One region of the Streptomyces sp. NBC_01591 genome, then DNA from elsewhere that is predicted to be linked to it. Evidence: riboswitches for the same ligand, from Rfam matches in the RefSeq annotation. Region 1 holds a riboswitch; each other region holds the start of a gene.
What was found. Region 1 has a riboswitch for cobalamin ahead of cobN (cobaltochelatase subunit CobN). Riboswitches for the same ligand answer to the same signal wherever they lie in the genome.
Positions count from the first base shown of each region.

Region 2: it holds a riboswitch for cobalamin, as region 1 does, so the genes downstream of both, OG978_RS13115 (prenyltransferase/squalene oxidase repeat-containing protein) here and cobN (cobaltochelatase subunit CobN) in region 1, are expected to answer to the same signal.
Region 3: it holds a riboswitch for cobalamin, as region 1 does, so the genes downstream of both, OG978_RS10160 (cobalamin biosynthesis protein) here and cobN (cobaltochelatase subunit CobN) in region 1, are expected to answer to the same signal.
Region 4: it holds a riboswitch for cobalamin, as region 1 does, so the genes downstream of both, OG978_RS27305 (ribonucleoside-diphosphate reductase subunit alpha) here and cobN (cobaltochelatase subunit CobN) in region 1, are expected to answer to the same signal.

Region 1 is NZ_CP109327.1:8,240,962-8,248,592, reverse strand. Features, by position in the region: gene cobN (cobaltochelatase subunit CobN) at 1-2,007, opposite strand, end outside; cobalamin riboswitch at 2,079-2,227, opposite strand; gene cobG (precorrin-3B synthase) at 2,275-3,594, shown strand; gene OG978_RS38200 (precorrin-8X methylmutase) at 3,651-4,277, shown strand; gene OG978_RS38195 (precorrin-2 C(20)-methyltransferase) at 4,280-5,785, shown strand; gene OG978_RS38190 (cobalt-precorrin-6A reductase) at 6,005-6,760, opposite strand; gene OG978_RS38185 (cobalt-precorrin-5B (C(1))-methyltransferase) at 6,772-7,631, shown strand, end outside.
Region 2 is NZ_CP109327.1:2,801,684-2,809,314, reverse strand. Features, by position in the region: gene OG978_RS13125 (energy-coupling factor transporter transmembrane component T) at 1-961, opposite strand, end outside; gene OG978_RS13120 (SCO2322 family protein) at 958-1,635, opposite strand; gene OG978_RS13115 (prenyltransferase/squalene oxidase repeat-containing protein) at 1,632-2,906, opposite strand; cobalamin riboswitch at 3,016-3,150, opposite strand; gene OG978_RS13110 (DinB family protein) at 3,232-3,801, shown strand; gene OG978_RS13105 (MBL fold metallo-hydrolase) at 3,863-4,903, opposite strand; gene OG978_RS13100 (aldehyde dehydrogenase) at 5,129-6,589, shown strand; gene OG978_RS13095 (ferredoxin) at 6,589-6,822, shown strand; gene OG978_RS13090 (extracellular catalytic domain type 1 short-chain-length polyhydroxyalkanoate depolymerase) at 6,853-7,631, opposite strand, start outside.
Region 3 is NZ_CP109327.1:2,172,272-2,179,902, forward strand. Features, by position in the region: gene OG978_RS10150 (inorganic phosphate transporter) at 84-1,361, shown strand; gene OG978_RS10155 (hypothetical protein) at 1,396-1,626, shown strand; cobalamin riboswitch at 1,780-1,908, shown strand; gene OG978_RS10160 (cobalamin biosynthesis protein) at 2,054-3,082, shown strand; gene OG978_RS10165 (cobyric acid synthase) at 3,079-4,638, shown strand; gene OG978_RS10170 (putative cobaltochelatase) at 4,697-6,703, shown strand; gene cobO (cob(I)yrinic acid a,c-diamide adenosyltransferase) at 6,703-7,302, shown strand; gene OG978_RS10180 (cobyrinate a,c-diamide synthase) at 7,265-7,631, shown strand, end outside.
Region 4 is NZ_CP109327.1:5,878,064-5,885,694, reverse strand. Features, by position in the region: gene OG978_RS27325 (extracellular solute-binding protein) at 1-312, opposite strand, end outside; gene OG978_RS27320 (GntR family transcriptional regulator) at 592-1,356, shown strand; gene OG978_RS27315 (DUF3311 domain-containing protein) at 1,582-1,836, shown strand; gene mctP (monocarboxylate uptake permease MctP) at 1,833-3,467, shown strand; cobalamin riboswitch at 3,634-3,761, shown strand; gene OG978_RS27305 (ribonucleoside-diphosphate reductase subunit alpha) at 3,902-6,313, shown strand; gene OG978_RS27300 (ribonucleotide-diphosphate reductase subunit beta) at 6,313-7,332, shown strand; gene OG978_RS27295 (hypothetical protein) at 7,345-7,557, opposite strand.

The sequences.
Region 1 (7,631 bases):
CAGGACGTGCAGACCGTCGCGGATCTGGGCGTCCTTGATCTCACAGAGCCAGCCGTCGAGATGCATGATGAACTCGTCGAAGCCCTCGTCCTCGGGGCGGTCTTCGAGTCCCAGGTCGTGGTCGAGCTTGGCGGCCTGGATCAGGGTCCAGATCTGTGCGCGGATCGCCGGGAGCTTCGCCGGGTCCATCGCCGCGATCTGGGCGTGCTCGTCCAGGAGTTGTTCGAGCCGGGCGATGTCCCCGTAGCTGTCGGCACGCGCCATCGGCGGTACGAGGTGGTCCACGAGGGTGGCGTGGACGCGCCGCTTGGCCTGCGTTCCCTCGCCCGGGTCGTTGACCAGGAACGGGTAGATCAACGGGAGGTCGCCGAGAGCCGCGTCGGGGCCGCAGGCGGCGGAGAGGCCGGCGTTCTTGCCGGGCAGCCACTCCAGGTTGCCGTGCTTGCCGAGGTGGATCATCGCGTCGGCGCCGAAGCCGTTGTCGTCGGCCGGGGCGGCGATCCAGCGGTAGGCGGCCAGGTAGTGGTGCGAGGGCGGCAGGTCGGGGTCGTGGTAGATCGCGATCGGGTTCTCGCCGAAGCCGCGCGGCGGCTGGATGAGGATGAGCAGATTGCCGCGGCGCAGGGCGGCGAGGACGATGTCGCCCTCCGGGTTGCGGGACCGGTCCACGAACATCTCGCCCGGGGCGGGGCCCCAGTGCTGCTCGACGGCCTCGCGGAGTTCGGCCGGGAGGGTCGCGTACCAGCGCCGGTAGTCGGCGGCCGGGATCCGGACCGGGTTGCGGGCCAACTGCTCCTCGGTGAGCCACTCCTGGTCGTGTCCGCCCGCCTCGATCAGCGCGCGGATCAGCTCGTCGCCGTCGCCCGACACGAGGCCGGGGACCTCCTCCGTACCGAAGTCGTATCCCTGCTCCTGGAGGCGGCGCAGCAGAGCGACGGCGCTGGCCGGGGTGTCGAGACCGACGGCATTGCCGATCCGGGAGTGCTTGGTCGGGTACGCGGACAGCACGAGCGCGATCCGCTTCTCGGCGGCCGGGATGTGGCGCAGCCGGGCGTGCCGCACGGCGATACCGGCGACGCGGGCGGCGCGCTCGGTGTCGGCGACGTACGCGGGCAGGCCGTCCTCGTCGATCTCCTTGAACGAGAACGGCACGGTGATCAGACGGCCGTCGAACTCGGGGACCGCGATCTGGCTGGCGGCGTCGAGCGGGGAGACGCCCTCGTCGTTGCCTTCCCAGTCGGTGCGCGAACCGGTGAGGCAGAGCGCCTGGAGGATGGGTACGTCGAGGCCGCTGAGGACGCCCGCGTCCCAGGACTCGTCGTCGCCGCCCGCCGACGCCTCGGCCGGCCGGGTGCCGCCCGCGGCGAGGACGGTGGTCACGATGGCGTCGGCGGCGCGCAGCTCTTCGATGAGTTCGGGCTCGGGGGTGCGCAGCGAGGCGACGTACAGCGGCAGCGCGCGGGCGCCCGCGTCCTCGACGGCACGGCACAGGGCGTCGACGAACTCGGTGTTGCCGCTCATGTGGTGGGCGCGGTAGTAGAGCACGGCGACGACCGGGCCGTCGGTGCGGCGGGGGGTGCGCTCCAGCGGGCCCCAGGAGGGTGCCGGGGCGGGCGGTGCGAAGCCGTGGCCGGTGAGCAGGACGGTGTCGGAGAGGAAGCGGGCGAGCTGGTCCAGGTTGGCGGGCCCGCCGTGGGCCAGATAGGCATGGGCCTCGGCGGCGATGCCGATGGGAACCGTGGAGGCGGCCATCAGCTGGGCGTCGGGGGCCTGTTCGCCGGTGAGGACGACGACGGGGCGTCCGGTGGAGAGCACTTGGTCGAGGCCGTCCTGCCAGGCGCGTACGCCGCCGAGGAGGCGCACGACGACCAGGTCGACGCCGTCCAGGAGCTGGGGAAGGTCCTGGAGCGGGAGCCGGGAGGGGTTGGCGTAGCGGTAGGAGACCGGGCCGTCCGAGGAGCGGGCGCTGAGCAGGTCGGTGTCGGACGTCGACAGGAGCAGGATCATGCGGCGTCGGGCCTTCCTCGGGGTGTCCACGCCCCGGGCGGTGTCGGAATGGAGTCTCCCCTGCTCGACGGAGTCGAGGGCCGGGGAAGGGAGTTCCTGACTCGCCCGGCCGGGGCCGGGCTCACAGTGGCGGGACCGTGCCGGAATTGCACCGGACTTCCTCCCCTGTCGCCGTCTGTGGCGACGACGTGCCGGATGGCCCGTCACTAGGCATAGTAAGGGCCGGTCAACTGATGGAGGACATACGGATCTGGTCAGATGGTCGGTATGCTCGCCGCCATGCCCCCACCTGCCACTTCGCCTTCGCTGCCCGGAGACGCGTCTGCCCGGGACCGCGGTGACGCCTGCCCCGGCACGCTGCGGCTGCACCGGGCGGACGACGGCGCTCTGGCCCGCGTCCGTGTTCCCGGCGGTCTGCTGACCGCGGCACAGGCGGATGCCCTGGGGGCGCTGGCGGAGAGCCTGGGCGATGGTGAGTTGCATCTCACTTCGCGCGGCAATGTGCAGTTGCGCGGGCTGGGCCCGGACTGCGGAGGCGAACTGGCCGGCCGGCTGGGCGAGGCGGGGCTGCTGCCCTCCGCACTCCATGAGCGGATACGCAACATCGTGGCGTCGCCGCTCTCGGGGCTCGACGGCCGGGGCGCGCGGGACGTCGGGCCCTGGCTGTCCGCGCTGGACGCGCTGCTGTGCACGGGCGACGGAACGGCCGGCCTGTCGGGCAGGTTCTTGTTCGTGCTCGACGACGGCCGTGGCGATGTGGACGCGCTGGGCGGCGATGTGACGCTGCTGGCGCAGGACGACGGAACGGCGCTGCTGCGGATCGGCACGGCCCGGACCACGATACGGATACCGGGCGCACAGGCGCCGCAGGCCGCCCTCATGGCAGCCGAAATCTTCCTGGAGCAGGCCTCCGGCGCCGGTTCCTGGCGTGTGACGGACCTGCCCGGCGGAGCCCGCTCCCTCCTCGACGAGGTCGTACGACGGTTGCAAGAGGCGGGTGACGGCACCGTCCCCACCGAGGACCGCGCCTGCCCGCGGAGTTCGGACGGCCCCGCCCCCGGCGTCGTGACCGGCCCGCACGACGAGGCCGCGCTGTCCGTCGGCATCCCCCTGGGGCGCATCGGCCCGGCGCAGTGGCGGTCGCTGACGGACACGGCCCGGCACCAGGGCCGCGGTGAGTTGCGGCTGACACCGTGGCGCGGGGTCGTCGTACCGGGGGTGGAGCGGCGGCGGGCGGCGGGGCTGCTGGACGAGCTCGGGGCCACCGGCCTCGTCGTCGGACCCGACTCCCCCTGGACCGGGGTGGGTGCCTGTATCGGCCGGCCCGGCTGCGCGAAGTCGCTGGCCGATGTGCGGGCCCAGGCGGCGGCCGCGGTGGGGCCCGTGGGCCTGCTGCCGGTGTACTGGTCCGGGTGCGATCGCCGGTGCGGCCACCCCCGCGGTGAGTGGGTCGATGTCGTCGCCACCCCCGACGGGCACCGGATCTCCGTCGTACGGGGCGAGGAACGGGACGTCCCCGTGAGCGTCCCGGACAGCCCCGGCGGGCTCGCCGCCGCGGTGGCCGCGGCCCGCCGTTCGCGCGGCTGATCCCGTACTCCCCTGTATCCGACCGTTGCACGCCCGAGGAAGAGAGCGAAAGCACTGTGCACCAGTACGAGAAGGACGGACCGGCGATCTATCGCCAGTCCTTCGCCACGATCCGTGCAGAGGCGGATCTCGCAGGCCTGCCCGCCGATGTGAGCCAGGTCGCGGTCCGCATGATCCACGCCTGCGGGATGGTCGACCTCGTCCGTGATCTCGCTTTCACCCCGGACGCGGTCGCCCGCGCCCGCGCCGCTCTGCGGGCCGGCGCACCCATCCTGTGCGACGTGGCCATGGTCGCCAGCGGTGTCACCCGCAAGCGGCTGCCCGCGGACAACGAGGTGGTGTGCACCCTGTCCGACCCGGCGGTGCCCGAGCTCGCGAAGCATATGGGCACCACCCGTAGCGCCGCCGCCCTGGAGCTGTGGCGCGACCGGCTGGAAGGTTCGGTCGTCGCTGTCGGGAACGCACCGACCGCCCTGTTCCGGCTGCTGGAGATGATCGAGGAGGGCGCCCCGCGCCCCGCCGCCGTCATCGGTGTGCCGGTCGGCTTCATCGGTGCCGCCGAGTCCAAGGACGCCCTGGCCGCGCACCCGTCCGGGCTGGAGCATCTGATCGTTCGAGGCCGTCGCGGCGGCAGCGCCATGGCGGCCGCTGCCCTCAACGCGATCGCCAGCGAGGAAGAGTAGACGTGAGCGAGCAGCAGACGGGCCGGCTGTACGGGGTCGGGCTCGGCCCCGGCGATCCGGCCCTGATGACCGTACGCGCGGTGGAGATCATCGCCGAGGCCGATGTCATCGCCTATCACAGCGCCCGGCACGGGCGGTCCATCGCCCGGTCCATCGCGGCGAAGCACATCCGTGCCGACCATGTCGAGGAGCCGCTGGTCTACCCCGTCACGACGGAGACCACGGATCATCCGGGCGGCTACCGGGGGGCGATGGAGGAGTTCTACGCCGAGGCGGCGGCCCGCCTGGCGGTGCACCTCGACGCCGGCCGCACGGTCGCCGTGCTGGCCGAGGGCGACCCGCTCTTCTACGGCTCGTACATGCACATGCACAAGCGGCTCGCCGACCGCTACCCGACCGAGGTGATCCCGGGCGTCACCTCCGTCAGCGCGGCCGCCGCGCGGCTCGGTACCCCGCTCGTGGAGGGCGAGGAGGTGCTGACGATCCTGCCCGGCACGTTGCCGGAGGAGGAGCTGACCGCCCGTCTCGCCGCCACCGACGCCGCCGTGGTGATGAAGCTGGGACGTACGTTTCCCGCGGTGCGCGGCGCCTTCGAGGCGTCCGGGCGGCTGCCCGAGGCGCGTTACGTCGAACGCGCCACGATGGCCGGGGAGCGCGTGGGCGAGCTGGCCGAGGTCGACGCCGGCTCGGTGCCGTACTTCGCGGTCGCGGTCCTGCCCAGCCGGATCGGAGCGTCGCGTCCCGAACGGGCCCCGGAGGGCGGCGAGGTGACCGTGGTCGGCACCGGTCCGGCCGGGCCGCTGTGGCTGACCCCCGAGACGCGCGGGGCGCTGGCCGCCGCCGACGACCTGGTCGGCTACACCACTTATCTGGACCGGGTGCCGGTCCGCCCGGGGCAGGTGCGCCACGGCTCGGACAACAAGGTCGAGTCGGAGCGTGCCGAGTTCGCCCTCGACCTGGCCCGGCGCGGACGGCGGGTGGCCGTGGTGTCGGGCGGCGACCCCGGGGTCTTCGCCATGGCGACGGCCGTCCTCGAAGTGGCGTCGCAGGACGAGTACGCGCACGTACCGGTGCGGGTGCTGCCGGGGGTGACGGCGGCCAACGCCGCCGCTGCCCGGGCGGGTGCGCCGCTGGGCCACGACTACGCGACGATATCGCTCTCCGACCGGCTCAAGCCGTGGGAGGTGATCGCGGAGCGGCTGCGCGCGGCCGCGACGGCGGATCTGGTGCTCGCGCTGTACAACCCCGGTTCACACAGCCGGACCTGGCAGGTCGGCAAGGCCCGTGACCTGCTTCTCGAACACCGCTCGCCGGACACGCCCGTGGTCCTCGGCCGGGATGTTGGCGGGCCCGCCGAGAGCGTGCGGACCGTACGCCTGGCGGACCTCGACCCCGCCGAGGTCGACATGCGCACGATCCTGCTCGTCGGGTCCTCGCAGACCCGTTGGGTACGGCGCGGTGACGGGGAGCAGATCGTCTGGACACCGCGCCGCTATCCGGAGGACTGAGCCCGGGGCGGCCGTCGCCCAGGGTCTTTCGTTTGGATCAGGCCGGATCAGGGAGCGGGGTCCGGAGCCGTGCATCGCAAGGCCGAGGAGGGAGTCGGATGGGGCCTCCCCTGCTCGAGCGGAGCCGAGAGCTCGAGGAAGGAGCCCTGGCGACCGACGACGACGCGGCGAGGCGCGGTGCCGGGGCGCGCGAGCCCGGCGTGATCCAAACGAGAGGCCCTACGCCTGGCGGAAGATGTGTTCGCGCAGCCAGGCGACGGCCGGTTCCGGTCCGTCGACGACCGGGATTCCCTGGGGCACGGGCGGCCGCCGCACCACCACGACCGGGATCCGCGCCTCGCGGGCTGCGGCGAGCTTGGGGGCGGTGGCGGCGCCTCCGCTGTCCTTCGTGACGACGACGTCGATGCGATGACGGCGGATCAGCTCACGTTCTCCGTCCAGGGTGAACGGACCCCGGTCGAGCAGGACCTCCATCCGGGCGGGGTACGGCGCTTCGGGGGCGTCCACCGAACGCATCAGGAACCACAGCTCGTCCAGACCGGCGAAGGCGGCCAGCCCCATGCGTCCGGTGGTGAGGAACACGCGCCGGCCCAGCGCAGGCAGTGCCACCGCGGCCTCGGCGAGGGAACCGGCCGAATGCCAGTCGTCGCCCTCGCCGGGCACCCACCCGGGCCGGCGCAACGCCAGCAGGGGAACATGGGCGGCAGCGGTGGCAGCGGCCGCGTTGAAACTGATCGTCCCGGCGAAAGGATGGGTGGCGTCGATGAGCGCGTCCACCTGGTGCGTCCGCAGCCATGCGGCGAGCCCGTCGGCTCCCCCGAAGCCGCCGATGCGGACCTCGCCGGGCGGAAGTCTCGGGCCGGCCACGCGTCCGGCGAGCGAACTCGTCAGCCTGGCACCGGCCGGGAGCACCTCCACCAGCAACTCGGCGAGGCGACGGGCCTCCGTCGTTCCGCCGAGTACGAGTACATGCATCGGATCCATCCATGGGTGAGATTGAGGGCGGACGCAGCGCCCAGCTGAAACACACCGGTCTGCGGCCCGGCTGGACCACCGGCGCCTGTGCGACCGCGGCGGCCACCGCCGCGTACACGGCCCTGCTGACGGGCGACTTCCCCGACCCGGTGACGATCACCCTACCCAAGGGGCAGACACCCGCTTTCGCGCTCGCGATGGAGGAGCTGGCCGAGGGACGGGCGACGGCCGGGGTGGTCAAGGACGCGGGCGACGACCCTGATGTGACGCACGGCTCCCTCGTCCGGGTCACCGTACGGCGGCTGCCGCCGGGTTCGGGTGTGGTGTTCCGGGCCGGGCCCGGCGTGGGCACGGTCACCCTTCCCGGGCTGCCGCTCGATGTCGGGGAGCCGGCGATCAATCCCGTGCCGCGGCAGATGATCCGCGACCACATCGCACAGGTCGCCGCGGAACACCGGGGTTCGGGGGACGTCGAGGTCACCGTGTCGGTGGACGACGGCGAGGAGATCGCCCGCTCCACGTGGAATCCGCGTCTCGGCATCCTGGGCGGTCTGTCGATCCTCGGCACGACCGGTGTCGTGGTGCCGTACTCCTGCTCGGCGTGGATCGACTCGATCCGCCGCGGTGTGGACGTGGCCCGTGCCGCCGGGCACACCCACGTGGCCGGGTGCACGGGTTCCACCTCGGAGAAGACCGTGGTGTCCGAGTACGGGCTGCCGGAGATCGCGCTGCTCGACATGGGGGACTTCGCGGGCGCGGTGCTCAAGTACGTACGCCGTCACCCGGTGGACCGGCTCACGGTCTGCGGCGGGTTCGCGAAGCTGTCGAAGCTCGCCGCCGGGCACCTCGACCTGCACTCCGGCCGGTCGCA
Region 2 (7,631 bases), 5.4 Mb from region 1:
AGCCGGCCACCAGCCAGGCCCGCGCACCCCACCGGTCGGGCCGGTAGCGGGTACGGACCGAACGGGCGCCGCCGAGCCGCAGCCCGGCCATCGCGGCGACGAGCCCGGCGATCAGCAGCGGCAGCCCGTACACCCCGCCCTGCGCGGCCAGCAGACCGTACGTACCGGCGCACACCCCGAGCAGCCCGCCGAGCGTGAGGACGTTCGTGGTGTGCCGGACGGCGGGCGGGACCTGGGCGGTACGCCCGTAGCCGCGCGCGTCCATCGACGCCGCCACCGCGACCGACCGCTCCAACGCGCCCTCCAGGACCGGCAGTCCGATCTGGAGGACCGCTTTGATGCCGCCGGTCGGACGGCCCCGCAGCCGTCGTGCGGTGCGCAGCCGCATCACATCGGCGACCATGTTCGGCGCGAACGTCATCGCGACGACGACGGCGACCCCCGCCTCGTACAGCGCACCCGGCAGCGACTTCAGCAGCCGGGCCGGGTTGGCGAGCGAGTTCGCCGCACCGACGCAGATCAGCAGGGTGGCCAGCTTCGCCCCGTCGTACAGCGCGAAGAGCAGTTGCTCGGCGGTGACCCGGCCACCGATCCTGACCCCCTTCGCCCAGTCGGGCAGCGGCACTTCCGGGAGCGTGAACACCAGGTGTGTACCGGGGATCGGCGAACCGAGAAAGACGGAGAAGACCAGCCGCACACCGATGACGAACAGCCCGATCCTGATGAACGCCCCGTACGAACGGGCCCACGGCGCGTCCGTGCGGCGCGCCGCCACGACGTAACCGGCCACCCCCACCAGCAGTCCGAGCAGCAGTGGGTTGGTGGTCCGGGACGCGGCGGTGGCGAGGCCGAGCGCCCACAGCCACCAGGCCCCGGCGGGCAGGGCGTTGCTCCGGGTCGCCTCGGGGGCGCGCAGCGGACGGCGGCGCGCCAGGACCGTGGAGCTGGTCGGGGCGGTCATCCGCGGCGGCGGCGGGCCTGCACGACTGCGGCGATGCCGAGGAGGAGAACGGCGCCGACACCGACGAGCACCCCGGCGGAGGGGCCGCCGGAGCCGGAGGAGGCGGCGGACTCGGCGGGTGCCGCGGAGGCGGACTCGGACGCGGCAGGTGTGCCGTGTCCGTCGCCGGAGACCTGTTCGCCGCAGCCCGAGTCCGGGTAGCCGGTGATCGCGCAGAGCATTGCGTCGCTGCTGTACCGCAAGGGTTTGGCCACCGCGGCGAGCGCCTCCGCGGCGCTCGCGTCGGGGCCGACCTGCGCGCACGCGGTGCGCAGGGCGGGCGGAGTCTCACCCACGGGGGCGTCCGAGGCCGTGCCCGGGTCGATGACGAGCGCGATCCGCTTGGTGCCGTCCTTGGCCGGGGTGTCCGCGCAGATCTTCGTGAATTCGGGGGCGCGGCGGGGCTTCGCCGAGTCCTGGGAGTCCTCGCTCACCGAGAACCGGAAGCCCTGCACCGCCCCGTCGTCCGGCCGGACCAGGGACGGGCCCTGGGTGGCGTACGTCCAGTCGGAGCCCGAGCTCTCCCAGAACGACCAGTACCGGTACCCGGCCGCCTGGGCCGGTCCCGCGCCGAGCACGGCCAGGACGGCGCCCAGGACCACCAGCAGCGCGGTGGCCCTTCCCGCGCGCCTCACGGCTGCCTGTTCTTCCGGCGGCCGCTGATCAGGAAGAACGCGATCGCAGCTAGGACGAGGCCGATGCCTATGTACCACCACACGCCCCCGATCACGTCGTCGCCGCTGTGGACCTGGTCCTTCTCCGTGGCCTCGTACCCGGTGTCGGCGGACGGGTCGGGCGTCACGACGGCGGCGGGCGCGGGGCCGGCCGCGTTCAGCCGGGCGACCAGGTCGTCGCCGCCGAAGTCCCGGGCGTTGTTGCCGGTGGCGTGGGCGGCCAGGATCAGCTGGGCGTAGGCGGCGGGACCGCTCTGGGCGGCCCACTCCGCGGAGTTCTTCTTCAGCCAGTCGATCGCCCCGGCCGCCTTGTCCTGGTGGCCGGCCGCGGACAGCGCGACGACCGCGTCCGCGGTGTTGCCGAAGTCGGGCTGCGGGCTCGTGTCGGTGGCACCCGGCATCGGCGCCAGGTTCAGGTGGCCGCTCCCCGCGAGGGCGCCGGTGAGGTAGTGGGCGCCGTTCTGGGCGGCCTGCTCGGGCGTGAGACCGGAGCCGGTCCGGCAGCGGGGCGCCTTGCCCGCGGCGTTGTTCCCGACGGCGATCGCCTTGCCCATCGTGCCGAGCACGGCGGCCGCGGTGGCGTCCCCGTTCGCGGCGAGCTTCCCCTTCTTGTCCGGCTGGTAGGCGAAGGCGCCGCCGTCCTTGCCGCCGCACGGGATCGCGAGCGCGAGCAGCGGGTCGTACGGGGTCTTGCCGCCGGGGGTCGTGATGTCCGCGAGCCGCTGCCCCTGCCGGGCGAGGGCGCCGATCACCAGGGAGGTGGAGTTGGCATCGCTGGGCGCGCCCGCGGTGTAGCCCCAGCCGCCGTCCTCGTTCTGCACGGACTTCAGCCAGCGCACCGAGTTGTTCACGATCTCCCGGTGCCCGCCGACCTCGACCAGCGCCTGGGTGGCGGCCGCGGTGGCATTGGTGTCCAGCACCGTCTTCGCGTCGCACGGCTTGGAGGCATCGGCCCGGAACGCGGCGTAGGCGCCGTTGGCGCACTGCTGGGAGATCAGCCAGTCCACCGACTTCGTGGCCGGTGTGACCCCTTCGAGCCGCTGGGCGAGGAAGGACAGCGACTGCCGCCACACCCCGTCGTAGGTGGGGTCCTTCGTGCCGTACAGCCCGGCAGGCAGTGCGACGGACGGCGAGGGCGAGGGGGACGGCGCTGCGACCGCGACCGGCGCAGCGGTCGCGCAGAGCACGGCGGCGGTGGCGGCGAGCGTTGCTGCGCTGCGACGTACGGTCATGGCTGGCGGGGCCTCTCCTGCGGGGTGAACCGGGCACAGGCACGCTCAGGCACCAGGCTCCGGCTCCGTATACCTCGACGGTGCCGACCACCGGGGGTCCGGTGGTCCGAGCCGGTCACGACCGCGGACAGGGCATTCCGACTCACCGTCTGCGACGACGGCTCACGGCTGCGTGGTCAGTGCCGGATTCGCACCGGCTTCCCCCTGAACGGGCATGATGACGACCCGCACACTCTACCGGGCGGGCCCGGCCGGGCCCTGGGCGGCTTCGGCTCGCCGACAACTCGGGAAACCCACTGGCGAGTCCGGCCCCGAACGGGCGACCATGTCCCGCATGAGTGATCAACCCGCACGCTGGAGCCAGGCGACCGTCTACCCCGACATGTGGGCGGACCCGGACGACGACCCCCGCAACAAGGACGGTGACAGTCCGGACGGTGAGCTCCCGACGCTCCAGGACTTCCTGACCGACTACCGGCTGACCCTGCGGATGAAGTGCGACGGCCTGGACGCGGAGCAGCTGGCCCGCCGGTCGGTCCCGCCGTCGACGATGTCGCTGCTCGGCCTCCTCCGCCACCTCGCCGAGGTGGAACGGGACTGGCGCAACTGGATCACCGACGGTGAACCGCTGCCGAAGCTGTACGGCAAGCGTGACGGGGACTTCGACGGAGCCGTCGCCGATCAGGCCGTGGTCGACGCCGCGTACGCCGATCTGGAGCGCGAGCAGGCCGCGACCGACGCCGCGCTGGCCGGGCACCTGGACCTGGGCGAGCGGCTGGGGAAGGACAAGATCTCCGTCCGGGAGCTGCTGGTGCACAGGATCGAGGAGTACGCCCGTCACTGCGGGCAGGCCGACCTGCTGCGCGAGTGCATCGACGGACGGGTGGGCCAGTGAGGCCCGGCCGGTGAGGTGAACAGTGCGAGGTGGGGCGGCCCGCCCCACCTCGTACTCGCACTCACACCGCGATGTACGTCACCGGCTCGCTTCCCGTCACCGCCTCCGCGCGCCCGAGCTTCACCAGCCGCCGCAGATGCGCCTCCGCCTCCGAGACGGCGATGTTCCGGGAACCGTGCGGGATCTGTTCCCAGGGCCGGTTCCACTCCATCCGCTCGGCCAGCTCCCACGGCGTCAGCGGCTGGGCCAGCAGCCCCAGCAGCCCGGTCAGCCGCTCCTCGTGATGGCCGAGGAGTTCCCGTACGCGTCCCGCCGCATCGGTGAAGGCGTACTGATGGGCGGGCAGCACCTCGGCGGCCCCGAGCCGGCCGATGCGCTCCAGCGAGTCGAGGTAGTCGCCGAGCGGATCGGTGACCGTCGCATCGTCCGGGCCCTCGTACAGCCCGATGTGCGGACTGATCCCCGGCAGCAGGTGATCCCCCGAGAAGAGCCGGCCCCGGCCCGGCAGATTCCCCGGATGCTCCTCCTCCAGGTGCAGGCACACATGCCCCGGCGTGTGCCCCGGCGTCCAGATCGCACGCAGCCTGCGCCCCGCCAGACCGAGCAGCTCACCGGGCACGATCTCCCGGTCCGGAAGCGCGGCCCGCAACCCCGGCAGGGTCCGCGTCCGCCCCCCGCCGGCCGCGGCGGCCCGCAACGGCGCGAGGTGCTCCTCGGGCGCGCCGACCGCGGTGAGCTTGGCCGCGAGATACGTCAGCCAGGTGCCGGGCCGGGACTCCCGGGTACGTCGCACGATCGCGGTGTCCGCCGCATGCATGGCGATCCAGGCCCCCGAGGCCTCGCGTACCTGCCCGGAGAGCCCGTGGTGGTCGGGGTGGTGGTGGGTGATGACCACCCCGTGGATGTCGGCCATCTCCGTACCGACAGCGGCGAGCCCGGACCCGAGCGTGTCCCACGCCTCGGGATCGTCCCACCCGGTGTCGATCAGGACCGGCCCCCGGTCGGTGTCCAGGACGTGCACGAGGGTATGGCCGAGCGGATTGTCCGGGATGGGCACCTTGATGCTGTGCACGCCCCCGCCGTGGTCGGTCACCTGCGTCATGAGGTCCCCATCTCTCTCGGCGACGTGCGGCTGCGATCCGTCGCGCCCGCTGTGGGTGCATCGCGCCCACTGTAACGAGAACTTGTTCCAGTAGTAGCCCTGGTCGACCATCTCGTCAGGGGTGCCGTCGTGGCCGTGGACTCCTGGAACTGGAACTGGTATCAGTTCTGACACAGAGTCAGATACCGAGTCGGGTAACGCACCGGGCCGCGGGAGGCAGCAGCCATGACCGAGCTTGTCGAACACGGAAAACTGTTCATCGGCGGGGAGTTGGTCGATCCGCTGGGCCGGGACACGATCGAGGTCGTCTCGCCGCACACCGAACAGGTCATCGGCCGGGTGCCGCACGCCTGCGAGGCGGATGTGGACCGGGCCGTCGCCGCCGGGCGGCGGGCGTTCGACGAGGGGCCCTGGGCGCGGACGAGCCTGGACGAGCGGATCGCGGTGGTCACCCGGATCAAGGACGGGTTCGCCGTGCGGTACGAGGAGATCGCCCGGGTCATCAGCTCGGAGAACGGCACCCCGTACACATCGAGCGTCATGGTGCAGGCGCTCGCCGCGATGATGGTGTGGGACGCGGCGATCACCGTCGCCCGCGAATTCCCGTACGAGGAACGGCGGGCCGGGGCGCTCGGGCCATTGCTGGTGCGCCGGGAGCCGGTCGGGGTGGTCGCGGCCGTGGTGCCGTGGAACGTTCCGCAGTTCACCGCCGCCGCCAAGCTCGCGCCCGCGCTGCTGGCCGGCTGCTCCGCCGTGCTCAAGGTCTCGCCCGAATCCCCGCTGGACGCCTACATCCTGGCCGAGATCGCCGCCGAGGCCGGACTGCCGGAGGGAGTGCTGTCGATCCTTCCGGCCGACCGCGAGGTCAGCGAGTACCTGGTCGGGCATCCCGGCGTCGACAAGGTCTCTTTCACCGGGTCCGTGGCCGCCGGGCGCCGGGTGATGGAGGTCGCATCCCGCAACCTCACCCGCGTCACCCTGGAGTTGGGCGGAAAGTCCGCCGCCGTGATCCTGCCCGACGCCGATCTGGACGCCGCCGTCGCGGGCATCGTCCCCTTCGCCTGGATGATCAACGGCCAGGCATGCGTGGCCCAGACCCGCATCCTCGTCCCGCGCTCCCGCTACGACGAGACGGCCGAGGCGTTCGCCGCCGCGGCGGGTGCGCTGAAGGTCGGCGACCCGCTCGACCCCGCCACCGAACTCGGTCCCCTCGTCGCGCAGCGCCAGCAGCGGCGCTCGCTCGACTACATCCGGATCGGGCAGGACGAAGGCGCCAAGATCCTCACCGGCGGCGGCCGTCCGGCGTCCCAGGAACGGGGCTGGTACGTCGAGCCGACCCTCTTCGGGGACGTCGACAACTCCATGCGCATCGCCCGCGAGGAGATCTTCGGCCCCGTCATCTGCCTTCTGCCGTACGGCGACGAGGACGAGGCCGTACGGATCGCCAACGACTCGGACTACGGGCTCAGCGGCAGCGTCTGGACCGCCGACACCGAACGCGGCATCGACATCGCCCGCCGGGTCAGGACCGGCACGTACAGCGTGAACACCTTCAGCCTCGACATGCTCGGCCCGTTCGGCGGGTACAAGAACTCCGGCCTGGGCCGGGAGTTCGGGCCCGAGGGGTACGGCGAGTACTTCGAGCACAAGATGATCCACCTGCCGGCCGGATACGAGGGGGCGTGATGGGGGACCGCTGGGCCGTCGAGGTCGACCGGCGCATCTGCATCGGCTCCGGGATGTGCCTGAACCACGCGCCGGGACGATTCGCGCTGGACTCCGCCCGGCAGTCCCGCCCGTCGGCCCCGGAGACCGACGCCGACGAGAAGGTCCTCGCGGCCGCTGAGGGGTGCCCGGTCGAGGCGATCACGATCACGCTGACCGACTCGGGGGAGGTCGTCTTCCCGCCCGAGGAGTAGGCGGGAAGACCCGACCGCGCCGGACACTGCTCAGGCCGTGCAGCCGCTGTCCGCGATCACGAAGTACCCCGCAGGTGACTCCTTCAGGGTGTGGGTGACGAAGACGTTGTACAGGCCCATGTTCTCGTTCGAGCCGTTGGCGTACACGGAACCGCCCGCGGTGCGGGCCCGGCCCGCCGTCACGTGCGCGTAGTTGGTCGCGGTGAAGCACTGCGCCGGTGTGCCGCCGGTCGTGGTCGCCGTCACCTGGGGCGAGGCGGTGCCGGGCGTGCCCGATCCGTCGATCGCCGCCACCGTGTAGCGGTACGCCGTGCCGGCGGTGAGACCCGGGTCCGTGTACGTCGTGGAGGCGGTGGCGGCGACCTTCGTACCGTTGCGGTGCACCGCGTACGAGGCCGCGCCCGGGACCGCGTCCCAGGACAGCGAGGCACTGTCCGCCGTGACGCCCGTGACGTGCAGGCCGGAAGGGGCGGGGAGTTGGTCGCCGCCGGGAACGTCCCGGTCCAGGCCCCAGAAGACGCCCGTGTAGTACGTCGAGCAGATCGCGTTCAGGAAGTACGCGGCCGTGCTCCCGCACTGCTCGGTGCCCGAGCCGGGGCTCACGGCGAGGCCGTGGCCCATGCCGGCGACGGAGTACGTGGCCACCGCGGGATTTCCCGAGGTGTCGTCGTACACGCTGCGGGTCGTGTTGCCGGGGAGGGTGTCCGTGGCCGACGGGGTCTGGCCGATGCCCCAGACGTCCGTCCACTGGTCGCGCAGGGCCGTGGCGTTGGCGGGGTACACGGTGTAGTCGGAGGTGCCCTGCCAGA
Region 3 (7,631 bases), 6.1 Mb from region 1:
CAGCGCCCTGCTCAGTTCATCTTCCGTTCACCCAGGTTGCCTACGGTCCACATGCCAATGACGTCGAACGATTGCCTGGGTAGATGGAACACATCACGCTGCTACTCGCGATTGTGATCGTGACAGCTCTAGTGTTCGATTTCACGAACGGTTTCCACGACACCGCGAACGCGATGGCGACCACCATCTCGACCGGTGCACTCAGACCAAAGACAGCGGTGGCCATGTCCGCCGTTCTCAATCTCGTCGGCGCGTTCCTGTCGGTGGAGGTCGCCAAGACGATCTCCGGCGGGATCATCAACGAGGACGGGCTGCGAACAGAAGTCATCTTCGCGGCACTCGTCGGCGCCATCCTGTGGAATCTGCTGACCTGGCTGGTCGGACTGCCGTCCAGCTCCTCGCACGCCCTGTTCGGCGGCCTGATCGGCGCGGCCGTGATGTCGGCGGGCTGGTCGTCCGTCAACGGCGGCACCGTCGTCACCAAGGTGCTGCTCCCCGCCCTCGCCGCCCCGATCGTCGCCGGTCTGGCCGCGCTGCTGGCCACCAGGCTGACGTACCGGATCGGCGGGAAGGTCCGCAACGACGCCCAGGAGAAGGCCACCGCCAAGGGTTACCGGGCCGGCCAGATCGCCTCGGCCGGGCTGGTCTCCCTCGCCCACGGCACCAACGACGCACAGAAGACCATGGGCATCATCACCCTGGCCCTGGTCACCGGCGGCGTCCTGAACCCGGGCGCCAACCCGCCGGTCTGGGTCATCGTCTGCGCCGGTGCGGCCATCGCTCTCGGCACCTACCTGGGCGGCTGGCGCATCATCCGCACCATGGGCAGCGGCCTCACCGACCTCAAGCCGCCGCAGGGCTTCGCCGCCCAGACCAGTGCGGCCACGGTCATCCTGGCCTCCTCGCACCTCGGTTTCTCCCTCTCCACCACCCAGTCCTGCTCCGGCGCCGTGATGGGCGCGGGCCTCGGCCGCCAGGGCGGTGTGGTCCGCTGGTCCACCGCCACCCGGATGTTCGTCGCCTGGGGTCTGACCCTGCCGGCCGCGGGTCTGGTCGGCGCGGGCGCGGAGCTCCTCACCAAGCAGGGCACCTGGGGCGTCGTCGTCGTCGCGGCGCTGCTGGTCGCGGGCTCCGGTGCGATCTGGCTGGTGTCGCGCCGCAAGCCGGTCGGCCACGGCGATGTCGCGCCGACGGACGGCGACGCCGAGCCCGCGGGCGTCGTCACCACGGCCATCGCCGCCGTCAGCCCGCCGCCCACCACGGCCTCGGCCACGGTCCAGGCACCGGCCCAGAACCTCATGACCACGATTCCGGCCCCGGCCGGGACCACCCAGGACCCGGCGCGACCCGCCACCGTCTGAGCCGGCCGACAGGTCAGCCGTCTAAGGATTCAGCATGAACATCGACTGGGCAGCCCTCGGCTCCGTATTCGGCGTCTCCCTCGTTGTCACCGTCGCGCTGGTGGGCCTCTTCACCCTGGGCATCGTCGGCCTCTCCAAGCAGCCGGAACCGGCGGCGCAGGGCGGCTCCGGCGGCTCGCTGCTGCTGGCCCGCGCCGGCGCGTACGTCTGCTTCGCGCTGTGCGCCGCGGCCGTCGCGTACGGGATCTATCTGATCGTCGCCTGAGCCACTCCCGCGCACGCTCCCCCGTCGGGCCGGACACCACATGTGTCCGGCCCGATGTGCGTCTCAGCACACTGCGCCGCCGCAGGTCAACGGCAGGTTGACGGGCGTTCGCGGAGCGTGGTGGACTGCCGGAGCCAATTACGGCGACAGCAGAGGAAGCCGGTGCGAATCCGGCGCGGTCCCGCCACTGTCACCGGGGAGCGGTCCCCCACACCGGAAGTCACGGCACGCGCGAGCGGGCTGGAAGGCCGGGGGAATCGCGGATCCGGGAGCCAGGAGACTCTCGTCGCCGGTCACGTCGAACCAGGGCGCGGACCCTGAGTGAGGACATATCGCCATGCCTGGCTGCCGTGCGTCCGCTGTTTCGGCGCTCTCGACGAGAGCCGCCTGTACGAAGGTCCGCCGAGGCGCGACGGCCGGCTGAGCCGTGCGAGCCGACCGCATCTTCGCGTACGGCGCCACGGCCGGTCTGATCGGCGATCTGCTGCTCGGTGACCCCCGCAGGGGGCACCCGGTCGCCGCCTTCGGGCGGGCCGCAGCGGGCGTCGAGCGCCGTCTGTGGCGCGACCACCGCGGCTGGGGCGCGCTGCACACCCTCGTCTGCGCCGGAGGCGCCGCGGGTGGTGCCGCGCTGATCACCCGTGCCGTACACCGCAGCCCCGCCGCCTCCGTGGCACTGACCGCGGCCACCACCTGGTCTGTCGTCGGCGGTACGTCCCTGGGGCGTGAGGCGCGGGCCATCGGCGACGCCCTGGCGGCCGGTGACATCGACCTGGCCCGCGAGCGGCTGCCGCATCTGTGCGGGCGCGACCCGCAGTCCCTGGACGGACCGCAGATCGCCCGCGCCGTCGTCGAGTCCGTGGCGGAGAACACCTCGGACGCCGTGGTCGGCGCCCTGGTGTGGGGCGCGCTGGCCGGGGTCCCCGGACTGGCCGGCTTCCGGGCCGCCAACACCCTCGACGCCATGGTCGGCCACAAGTCGCCCCGTCACCGGCGCTACGGCTGGGCCTCGGCCCGCCTCGACGACCTCGCGGGCTGGCCCGGCGCCCGGCTCACGGCCCTGCTCGCCGTGGCCGCCGGAGGGCGGCCGCGTGGAGCGGTCCGCGCCTGGCGGGCCGATGCCGCCAAGCACCCGAGCCCCAACGCGGGCCCGGTGGAGGCCTCGTTCGCGGGTGCGCTCGGCGTACGGCTCGGCGGGACCCTCGCGTACGGCGGCCGGGTCGAGCACCGCCCCGTGCTCAACGGGGCGACGGGCCGGGCGGTGGAGACCGAGGACATCGAGCGCGCGGTGCGGCTGTCGCGCCGGGTGAGTGCGCTGGCCCTCGGCGTGTGCGTGGCGGGACGGCTCGGCGCGGCCCTCGCCGCACGACGGATCGCGGGGCGCCGGATCACCTCAACGAACGGGGCAGGACCTCGTATCGCGGGACCTCGTATCGCAGGACGGAGAAGCACATGAGCGGCGGGCTACTGGTCGCCGGAACCACTTCCGACGCGGGCAAGAGCGTCGTCACGGCAGGTATCTGCCGCTGGCTCGTGCGCCGGGGCGTGAAGGTGGCGCCCTTCAAGGCGCAGAACATGTCGCTGAACTCGTTCGTCACCCGCGAGGGTGCCGAAATCGGGCGCGCCCAGGCCATGCAGGCCCAGGCCGCCCGCGTCGAGCCGACCGCGCTGATGAACCCGGTCCTGCTCAAGCCCGGCAGCGACCGCTCCAGCCAGGTCGTCCTGATGGGGAAGCCGGTCGGCGAGATGAGTGCGCGCGGCTACCACGGGGGCAGGCAGGAGGCGCTGCTCTCCACGGTCCTGGAGTGCCTGGAGGAGCTCCGGGGCACGTACGACGCGGTGATCTGCGAGGGGGCGGGCAGTCCGGCCGAGATCAATCTGCGGCGCACGGACATCGTGAACATGGGCATCGCACGGGCGGCGCGCTTCCCGGTGGTGGTCGTCGGCGACATCGACCGCGGTGGCGTCTTCGCCTCGTTCTTCGGTACGACCGCGCTGCTCGCCGCCGAGGACCAGTCGCTGATCGCCGGCTATCTCGTCAACAAGTTCCGCGGCGACGTGTCGCTGCTGGAGCCGGGCCTGGACATGCTGCGGGACATCACGGGGCGGCCGACGTACGGGGTGCTGCCGTTCGCCCACGGCCTCGGCATCGACGAGGAGGACGGTCTGCGGGTCTCGTTGCGCGGCGCCGTGCGCGAGTCGGTCGTCGCGCCGCCGCACGGCGAGGACGTGCTGCGCGTCGCGGTGTGCGCGGTGCCCCTGATGTCGAACTTCACCGATGTGGACGCGCTGGCCGCCGAGCCCGGCGTCGTCGTCAGGTTCGTGGACCGTGCCGAGGAACTGTCCGACGCCGATCTCGTCGTCGTGCCGGGCACCCGCGGCACCGTGAAGGCGCTGGCCTGGCTGCGCGAGCGCGGCCTCGCCGACGCGCTGGTGCGGCGCGCGGCCGAGGGCCGGCCGGTCCTCGGCATCTGTGGTGGCTACCAGATCCTCGGCGAGCACATCGAGGACGAGGTCGAGTCCCGGGCCGGGCAGGTCGAGGGCCTGGGGCTGCTGCCCGTACGCATCCGCTTCGACCGCGAGAAGACCCTGGCCCGGCCCGTCGGCGAGGCGCTCGGTGCCCCGGTCGAGGGGTACGAGATCCACCACGGCGTGGCGGACGTGCACGGTGGCGAGGGGTTCATCTCCGATGGCCGGGGACACAGCCTGGACGGCTGCCGGGTCGGCGCCGTGTGGGGCACCCACTGGCACGGTTCGCTGGAGAGCGACGAATTCCGCCGCCGCTTCCTGACCGAGGTCGCACAGGCCGCCGGCCGGCGTTTCGTCCCCGCTCCCGACACCGGGTTCGCGGCGCTGCGCGAGGAACAGCTCGACCGCCTCGGCGATCTCATCGAGGAGTACGCGGACACCGACGCGTTGCTGCGGCTCATCGAGTCGGGCGCACCGTCGGGACTTCCCTTCATCCCCCCTGGAGCACCCGGAGCCCCTGGAGCACCCGGAGGACGCCGATGAACGGTGTGTCCCGAGACCGCCTTTTTCATGCCCATTCACCCGCAGGAGGGATCGCCCCGTGAGCACGCATTTCCCGTTCACCGCCGTCGTCGGGCAGCAGGACCTGCAACTCGCCCTGCTTCTCAACTCCGTCGCGCCGAACATCGGTGGCGTGCTCGTACGGGGAGAGAAGGGCACCGCGAAGAGCACCGCCGTGCGCGCGCTCTCGGCGCTGCTGCCGGAGGTGGACGTCGTCTCCGGGTGCCGCTTCTCCTGCGCCCCCGAGTCGCCCGACCCGGCGTGTCCCGACGGCCCCCATGAGGCCGGGACCGGTGTGTCGCGGGACGCCCGCATGGTGGAGCTGCCGGTCGGCGCGTCCGAGGACCGGCTCGTCGGGGCGCTCGACATCGAGCGGGCGCTCGCGGAGGGCGTGAAGGCATTCGAGCCGGGCCTGCTCGCCGACGCGCATCGCGGGATCCTCTACGTCGACGAGGTCAACCTGCTCCACGACCACCTCGTGGACCTGTTGCTGGACGCGGCCGCGATGGGTGCCTCGTACGTCGAGCGCGAGGGCGTCTCCGTACGGCACGCGGCGCGTTTCCTGCTCGTCGGGACGATGAACCCCGAAGAGGGCGAGCTGCGGCCGCAGTTGCTCGACCGTTTCGGGCTGACCGTCGAGGTCGCCGCGTCCCGGGAGACCGATCAGCGGGTCGAGGTCGTGCGGCGCCGTCTCGCGTTCGACGACGACCCAGCGGCCTTCGCCGCCAAGTGGGCCGACGAGGAGGACGCGTTGCGGGCGAGGATCGTCGCCGCGCGTGCGCTGCTGCCCGAAGTACTGCTCGGGGACGCGGCGTTGCGGCAGATCGCGGCCACCTGCGCGGCCTTCGAGGTCGACGGGATGCGGGCGGACATCGTGATGGCGCGGACGGCCACCGCGCTGGCCGCCTGGGCGGGGCGTACGGATGTGCTCGCCGAGGACGTGCGGCAGGCGGCCCTGCTCGCGCTCCCCCACCGCCGCCGGCGCAATCCGTTCGACGCGCCGGGCCTCGACGAGGACAAGCTCGACGACACGCTGGAGCAGAACGGCGGCGAGGACGACGACCCGGACCCGGACGGCCCCGGTGGCGGCGGTCGGCCCCCGCGGGGCGACGGCCCCGACACGCCGCCGCAGCCCGAGGGCGAGGACGGCGACACGCCCGCGCCGTCCGTGCCCGGGCAGGGGCAGGGGCAGTCCGCCGGAGGCGGTGAGCAGCAGCCGGTACGCGCTGCCGAGCCGTTCCGCACGAAGATGCTGAGCGTTCCCGGTCTGGGCGAGGGCGCTGCGGGGCGGCGGTCCCGGGCGCGTACCGAGCACGGACGCACGACCGGTGCGGTGCGTCCGCGGGGTGCCCTGACCAAGCTGCATCTGGCGGCGACCGTGCAGGCCGCCGCCCCCCATCAGCGGGCGCGGGGGCGGTCCGGGCGCGGACTGGTGGTCCGGCGGGACGATCTGCGACAGGCGACGCGGGAGGGGCGCGAGGGGAATCTCGTGCTCTTCGTGGTGGACGCCTCCGGGTCGATGGCCGCCCGGCAGCGGATGGCCGCCGTGAAGGGGGCGGTCCTGTCGCTGCTGCTGGACGCGTACCAGCGGCGGGACAAGGTCGGGCTGATCACCTTCCGGGGCAAGGACGCCGAGGTGGCGCTGCCGCCGACGTCGTCGGTGGACGCCGCGGCGGCACGGCTGGAGTTGCTGCCGACCGGTGGGCGCACCCCCGTTGCGGCCGGGCTGCTGAAGGCCCATGAGGTGCTGCGGGTGGAGCGGTTGCGTGATCCGTCGCGGCGGCCGCTGCTGGTCGTGGTGACCGACGGGCGGGCGACCGGGGGGCCCGAGCCGGTGGCACTGGCGACCCGGGCGGCGCGGCTGCACGAGGCGGAGGGCATCGCGTCCGTCGTCGTGGACTGCGAGTCGGGGCCGGTACGGCTCGGCCTCGCGGGAAGCCTCGCGCGCGATCTCGGGGGCAGTGCCGTCACGCTCGACGAACTGCGGGCCGACTCGATCGCCGGGCTCGTCAAGGACGTTCAGGAAACCAACAGGAGGGCTGCGTAATGCCGCAGGGACAGCCGACCACCGTGCCCGACGACGGGCTCACCACCCGTCAGCGCCGTAATCGTCCGCTGCTGATGGTGCACACCGGCATCGGCAAGGGGAAGTCGACGGCGGCCTTCGGGCTCGCGCTGCGCGCCTGGAATCAGGGGTGGCCCATCGGCGTCTTCCAGTTCGTCAAGTCGGCGAAGTGGAAGGTCGGCGAGGAGAACGCGCTGAAGGTCCTCGGCGCGAGCGGCGAGGGCGGGTCCGTCGTCTGGAACAAGATGGGCGAGGGCTGGTCGTGGGTGCAGCGCGACGACCAGCTGAACAACGAGGAGGCGGCGCGCGAGGGCTGGGAGCAGGTCAAGCGCGACCTGGCCGCCGAGACGTACCGGCTGTACGTCCTCGACGAGTTCGCGTACCCGATGCACTGGGGGTGGATCGACACCGACGAGGTGATCGACGTGCTGCGCGGCCGTCCCGGTGCGCAGCACGTGGTCATCACCGGGCGCAACGCACCTCAGAAGCTGTTGGACGCGGCCGACCTGGTGACCGAGATGTCGAAGGTCAAGCACCCGATGGATGCCGGTCAGAAGGGTCAGCGAGGCATCGAATGGTGAGGGACGGGCAGTGAACGTTCCTCGTCTGGTGATCGCCGCGCCCTCGTCGGGGAGCGGCAAGACCACCGTCGCCACGGGGCTGATGGCGGCCTTCGCGGGGCGGGGCCTCGCCGTGTCCCCGCACAAGGTCGGGCCCGACTACATCGACCCCGGCTACCACACGCTGGCCACGGGCCGGCCGGGGCGCAACCTCGATGCGTACATGTGCGGCCCCGACCGGGTCGCCCCGCTGTTCGCGCACGGGGCGCGGGGGTGCGACCTGGCGGTGGTCGAGGGCGTGATGGGGCTGTACGACGGTGCGTCGGGGCAGGGCGAACTGGCGTCGACCG
Region 4 (7,631 bases), 2.4 Mb from region 1:
GGTGTTGCCGATCTCCAGGACGTCCGGCGGGTTGGATTCGGAGAGAGCGGTGGTGACCTTCTGCTGGATGCCGTTCCAGTCCTGGACTTCGATCTTCAGCTTGGCCTTGGTCTTCTTCTCGAACTCCTCGGTGACCTTCTTGGTCCACCCGTCCGGGTTCGAGCCGGACATCGTCCACACCGTCAGGGTCTGGCCCTTGTACGCGTCCGGACCGGCCTTCTTGCCGCTGTCGCCGCCGTCGTCGGACCCACACGCCGCGAGGCCGATCATCATGCCCGCGACGCCGATCGCCGCGATGAGCTTGCGCTTCACGCCAAACCCTCCTCAGGGATACTGCAACCCCGCCCACCGCGAAGACATTCGACGAGTACTGCTGGGGCTGGACCTGGTCTTTAATGGTTTAGACCAGCACGGGGAGCTTGGCCTAGACCTTTAGGGGTGTCAAGGGTGTATAAGAAGTGCACTCGCGTCCGTTATAGGACCGACACCTAAGGGAGGGCGACCAGCCGTGACCGGACCGTGCCACCATGTGAGCCGCGACAGACGGAGGAGCCGGTGACGGCAGCAACGCAAGCGTCGGGAAGGCGGACCATGGGTGCCGACGGGGGCAGTACGGAGAACGAGACGGGCACGGCCACGCGGACGGCGCGCGTCCCGAAGTACTACCGACTGAAGCGACATCTGCTCGACATGACGGACACCATGCCGCCGGGCACCCCCGTGCCGCCGGAGCGGACCCTGGCCGCCGAGTTCGACACCTCACGCACCACCGTGCGCCAGGCACTCCAGGAGCTGGTCGTCGAGGGCCGGCTGGAGCGCATCCAGGGCAAGGGCACCTTCGTGGCCAAGCCGAAGGTCTCGCAGGCCCTGCAACTCACCTCGTACACCGAGGACATGCGCGCCCAGGGCCTCGAACCGACCTCCCAGCTGCTGGACATCGGCTACGTGACGGCCGACGACACGCTCGCGGGGCTGCTCGACATCACCACCGGCGGCCGGGTGCTGCGGATCGAGCGGCTGCGGCTGGCCAGTGGCGAGCCGATGGCGATCGAGACCACCCACCTTTCGGCCAAACGCTTCCCCGCGCTCCGCCGTTCACTGGTGAAGTACGCCTCCCTCTACACCGCGCTGGCGGAGGTGTACGACGTACGGCTGGCCGAGGCCGAGGAGACCATCGAGACCTCGCTGGCCACCCCGCGCGAAGCCGGCCTGCTCGGTACGGATGTGGGCCTGCCGATGCTGATGCTCTCCCGGCACTCGCTCGACGGACAGGGCGAACCGGTGGAATGGGTGCGCTCGGTCTACCGCGGCGACCGGTACAAGTTCGTGGCGCGCCTGAAGCGGCCCACGGACTGAGCACGCGATCGCAGAAGGCCCCCGTGGAACACACCACCCCGCGGGGGCCTTTCACATACCTTGGTACGGACCAACTGTCGTACGTCTGGCGCGATTACGAACGTACGTACCTGCTCAGCGGACCGTTGCCGGACCGCAATGCGGACAGGGGGTGACGGTGACCGGAAGCCTCCCCTAGATTTCCTGCGCATTACAAGGTGATCAGCGAGGGGACGGAGTCGCCGCATGCCAGCAGCCCCAGAAGAAAAGCCACCGACCGTCACACCGGTCCGGGTGGTCATCGCCCTCTGTCTCATCGCGCCGTTCGTGGCGATGCTCTGGGTGAGTTCGTACGCGAAGGTGGACCCCACCTTCATCGGCATTCCGTTCTTCTACTGGTACCAGATGCTCTGGGTGCTGATCTCCACCGCGCTCACGGTCATCGCGTACAAGCTGTGGCAGCGTGACCAGCGCGCCCGCAAGGGAGGTGAGTCGGCATGAAGGACGGCGTGAACGGCGTCGCGCTCGGCGTCTTCATCTTCTTCTTCGTGGCCGTCACGGTCATGGGCTTCCTGGCGGCGCGCTGGCGCAAGGCCGAGAACGAGGCCAGCCTCGACGAATGGGGCCTGGGCGGACGGTCGTTCGGCACCTGGGTCACCTGGTTCCTGCTCGGCGGCGACCTGTACACCGCGTACACCTTCGTCGCCGTTCCCGCGGCGATCTACGCGGCGGGCGCGGCGGGCTTCTTCGCCGTGCCGTACACGATCCTCGTGTACCCGCTGATCTTCACCTTCCTGCCGCGGCTGTGGTCGGTCTCGCACAAGCACGGGTACGTCACCACCTCGGACTTCGTCCGCGGGCGCTTCGGCTCCAAGAGCCTCTCGCTGGCGGTCGCCATCACGGGCATCCTCGCCACGATGCCGTACATCGCGCTCCAGCTCGTCGGCATCCAGGCGGTGCTGGACGTGATGGGCGTCGGCGGCGGCGAGAACACCCACTGGTTCATCAAGGACCTGCCGCTGCTGATCGCGTTCGCGGTACTCGCCGCGTACACCTACTCGTCCGGGCTGCGGGCGCCCGCGCTGATCGCGTTCGTCAAGGACGGACTGATCTACCTGGTCATCGCGGTGGCGATCATCTACATCCCGATCAAGCTCGGCGGCTTCGACGACATCTTCGCCAAGGCGGGCGAGGCGTTCTCGCAGACCAACCCGGCCACCGGCAAACCGCGCGGCGCGCTCGCGCCGGGCGAGGCGGGCCAATGGGGTTACGCCACCCTGGCGTTGGGCTCGGCGCTGGCGCTGTTCATGTATCCGCACTCGATCACGGCAACGCTCTCCAGCCGCAGCCGCAACGTGATCCGGCGCAACACCACGATCCTGCCGCTGTACTCGCTGATGCTGGGTCTGCTGGCGCTGCTCGGCTTCATGGCCATCGCCGCCGGGATCAAGGTGGACAACGGGCAGCTGGCCATCCCGCAGCTGTTCGAGAACATGTTCCCGGACTGGTTCGCGGGCGTCGCGTTCGCCGCCATCGGCATCGGCGCGCTGGTGCCCGCCGCGATCATGTCGATCGCCGCGGCGAACCTCTTCACCCGCAACATCTACAAGGACTTCCTGAAGCCGGACGCGACCCCGGAGCAGGAGACCAAGGTCTCCAAGCTGGTGTCGCTGCTGGTCAAGGTCGGCGCGCTCGCCTTCGTCCTGACGATGGACAAGACGGTCGCGATCAACTTCCAGCTGCTCGGCGGCATCTGGATCCTCCAGACGATGCCGGCCCTGGTCGGCGGCCTGTTCACCCGCTGGTTCCACCGCTGGGCGCTGCTCGCGGGCTGGGCGGTCGGCATGGTGTACGGGACGGTGGCCGCGTACGGGGTCGCCTCGCCGACGCAGAAGCACTTCGGCGGCTCCTCCAAGGAGATCCCCGGCATCGGCGAGATCGGCTACATCGGCCTCACCGCGTTCGTGCTGAACGTGGTGGTGACGGTGGTGCTCACCTTCGTCCTGAACGCCGTGAAGGCGCCCGCCGGGATCGACGAGACCTCCCCGGCCGACTACACGGCCGACGCGGGCGACCCGGGTGTGAAGACGGAGCTCCCGCCGGCCACGGCGGGGGCGCCTGGCGGTCACTGAGACCCGCTCACGGCCCGTCATACCCCTCTCCGAAGGGGCGCGGCGGGCCGTCGGCGTGATCGGGCCCACCGGCCCGGGAAAGGGCCGTACGGCTCATTCTGTGGGCCCGGCCCGACCGGTGCGACACAACATGTGGGGGCTGCCTCATCGGGCAGCCCCCACATGTATGCTCGTCCTCGCTGTCGCCGCAGGGGAATCCGGTGCGAATCCGGAACTGTCCCGCAACGGTGTATTCAGTGCGCTTTTGTGCACCCCCGAGTCAGTCCGATGACCTGCCGGCAGCGCATCCGGCTCGACCGAACCGGATGCCCAGACGTCCGGGCCTCGCGGTTGGGCCGGTGGACGCCGTGCGGAGTGCTGCCCTGCCCCGGGTGTGCTTCCGTAGGGCTGCCCCGTTCCCCGCCGGCCCCGAGCCGAGCGAGGGAGAGCACCACGTGACCATCGCGCCAGCCGATCCGGCTTCAGTCGCCGCGTCCGCAGCAGCCGAGTCCGAGGCGGCCGCACAGGACGGACCGGGCACCGCACTGCTGCGGACCCTGACCGACCTGACCGCCGATCTGCCCGACACCGACCCCGGCCGGGTCGCCGCTGCCGCGCTGCGTGGCCGCAGCGCCCGGGCGGACGAGGCCGAGCTGCGGTCGCTGGCCACCGAGGCCGCCGCGGGGCTGATCTCCGAGGACCCCGCCTACTCCCGGCTCGCCGCCCGGCTCCTGACCCTCACCATCGCGGACGAGGCGGCCGGCCAGGGCGCGGTCTCCTTCTCCGCCTCGGTCGCCGTCGGGCACCGCGAGGGTCTGATCGCGGACCGGACCGCCGAGTTCGTCGCCCGTCACGCGGCCGCCCTCGACGCGCTGGTGGAGCGCTCGCTCGCCGACGGCGCGGACGACCGCTTCGGTTACTTCGGGCTGCGGACCCTGCACAGCCGCTATCTGCTGCGCCACCCGCACACCCGCCAGGTCATCGAGACGCCCCAGCACTTCATGCTGCGGGTCGCGGCCGGGCTGGCCGAGGACGAGTCGCAGCGCGCCGTGGACGAAGTGGCGTCGCTGTACGGGCTGATGAGCCGGCTCGACTACCTCCCCTCCTCCCCCACGCTCTTCAACTCCGGTACCCGGCACCCGCAGATGTCCTCCTGCTATCTGCTGGACTCCCCGCTGGACGAGCTCGACTCGATCTACGACCGCTACCACCAGGTGGCCCGGCTCTCGAAGCACGCGGGCGGCATCGGTCTGTCGTACTCCCGCATCCGCTCCCGCGGTTCGCTGATCCGTGGCACCAACGGGCACTCCAACGGCATCGTGCCGTTCCTGAAGACGCTCGACGCCTCCGTCGCCGCGGTCAACCAGGGGGGCCGCCGCAAGGGCGCCGCCGCCGTCTACCTGGAGACCTGGCACGCGGACATCGAGGAGTTCCTGGAGCTGCGCGACAACACGGGTGAGGACCAGCGGCGTACGCACAACCTCAACCTGGCGCACTGGATCCCGGACGAGTTCATGCGCCGGGTCGACGCGGACGGCCACTGGTCGCTGTTCTCGCCCGCCGACGTACCCGGGCTCGTCGACCTGTGGGGCGACGAGTTCGACGCCGCGTACCGGGCCGCCGAGGCCCAGGGGCTGGCCCGCAAGTCGATCCCGGCCCGCGAACTGTACGGCCGGATGATGCGCACCCTCGCACAGACCGGCCAGGGCTGGATGACGTTCAAGGACGCCTCCAACCGGACCGCGAACCAGACCGCCGAGCCGGGCACCGTCGTCCACTCGTCGAACCTGTGCACCGAGATCCTCGAAGTCACCGACGACGGCGAGACGGCGGTCTGCAACCTGGGCTCGGTCAACCTCGGCGCGTTCGTCGTCGACGGCGACATCGACTGGGAGCGGCTGGACGCCACCGTCCGTACCGCCGTGACCTTCCTCGACCGGGTCGTCGACATCAACTTCTACCCGACCGAGCAGGCCGGCCGCTCCAACGCGAAGTGGCGCCCGGTGGGCCTGGGCGCCATGGGTCTCCAGGACGTCTTCTTCCAGCTGCGGCTGCCGTTCGACTCCCCCGAGGCCCGCGCGCTCTCCACGAAGATCTCCGAGCGGATCATGCTCGCCGCGTACGAGTCGTCCTGCGACCTCGCCGAGCGGTCCGGACCGCTGCCCGCCTGGTCGCAGACGCGTGCGGCGCGCGGTGTGCTGCACCCCGACCACTACGACACCGAGCTGAACTGGCCGGAGCGGTGGGACGCGCTGCGTGCCCGCGTCGCGAGGACCGGGATGCGCAACTCGCTGCTGCTCGCCATCGCGCCGACGGCGACGATCGCCTCGATCGCGGGGGTCTACGAGTGCATCGAGCCGCAGGTCTCCAACCTCTTCAAGCGCGAGACGCTCAGCGGTGAGTTCCTCCAGGTCAACGCGTACCTGGTGGACGAGCTGAAGCAGCTCGGGGTGTGGGACGCGCGCACCCGTGAGGCGCTGCGCGAGGCCAGCGGCTCGGTGCAGGGCTTCGCCTGGATCCCGGAGGAGGTGCGGGCGCTGTACCGCACGGCGTGGGAGATCCCGCAGCGCGGTCTGATCGACATGGCGGCGGCCCGTACGCCGTTCCTGGACCAGAGCCAGTCGCTGAACCTGTTCCTGGAGACGCCGACGATCGGCAAGCTCTCCTCGATGTACGCGTACGCCTGGAAGCAGGGGCTGAAGACGACGTACTACCTGCGCTCGCGCCCGGCGACCCGGATCGCCCGTGCCGCCTCCGGCCAGGCCGCGGCCACCGCCCCCATTCCCGTACAGCAGGCTTCGGCGCCCGACGCGGACGCGATCGCCTGCTCCCTCGAAAACCCCGAGTCCTGCGAGGCCTGCCAGTAATGAGCTCCACCAACTCCGACAAGAACCTGCTGGACCCGGGCTTCGAGCTGACCCTGCGGCCGATGCGCTACCCGGACTTCTACGAGCGCTATCGCGACGCGATCAAGAACACCTGGACGGTGGAGGAGGTCGACCTGCACTCCGACGTCGCCGACCTCGCCAAGCTGTCCCCCGGTGAGCAGCACATGATCGGCCGGCTGGTCGCGTTCTTCGCGACGGGTGACTCGATCGTCTCCAACAACCTCGTGCTGACGCTGTACAAGCACATCAACTCCCCCGAGGCGCGGCTGTATCTGTCGCGGCAGCTCTTCGAGGAGGCCGTGCACGTCCAGTTCTATCTGACGCTGCTGGACACGTACCTGCCCGACCCGGAGGACCGCGCGGCGGCGTTCGACGCGGTCGAGGAGATTCCCTCGATCCGCGAGAAGGCGCAGTTCTGCTTCAAGTGGATGGACTCGGTCGAGAAGATCGAGCGCCTGGAGACGAAGGCCGACCGCCGCCGTTTCCTGCTGAACCTGATCTGCTTCGCGGCGTGCATCGAGGGGCTGTTCTTCTACGGCGCGTTCGCGTACGTCTACTGGTTCCGCTCGCGGGGTCTGCTGCACGGTCTCGCCACGGGCACCAACTGGGTGTTCCGTGACGAGACGATGCACATGAACTTCGCGTTCGAGGTCGTGGACACCGTCCGCAAGGAGGAGCCGGATCTCTTCGACGACGAGCTCCAGCAGCAGGTCACCGACATGCTGAAGGAGGCCGTGGCCGCGGAGCTGCAGTTCGGCCGTGATCTGTGCGGTGACGGGCTGCCCGGCATGAACACCGAGTCGATGCGGCAGTACCTGGAGTGCGTCGCCGACCAGCGGCTCACCCGGCTGGGCTTCCCGGCGGTCTACGGCTCCGAGAACCCGTTCTCGTTCATGGAGCTCCAGGGCGTGCAGGAGCTGACGAACTTCTTCGAGCGCCGGCCGTCCGCGTACCAGGTGGCGGTGGAGGGCTCGGTCGCCTTCGACGACGACTTCTAGGACCGAGGGGCGCTAGATCCTGGCCCAGCTTCTGAGGCAGGGGCGCCGCGCAGCCGTGACGGGCTGCGCGGCGCTCGCCGTTTCCGGGGGTCCGTCGCTCCGGGCCCGTTCCGCGGCGCGGAGCTCGCGGTCGATGCGGCGCTCGCGGGCGAGTCCGACGAGGGCGGGCAGCAGGACGAGAGCGATAAGTGCGGCTATGCCCAGGACGTTCTGGAATGTGTTCATGGCTCTACTCTCGTCCGCGCGGACGGATTGCGGCAGTGGCAGGACTGTCATGGAACATCGAATTACTGCCACAC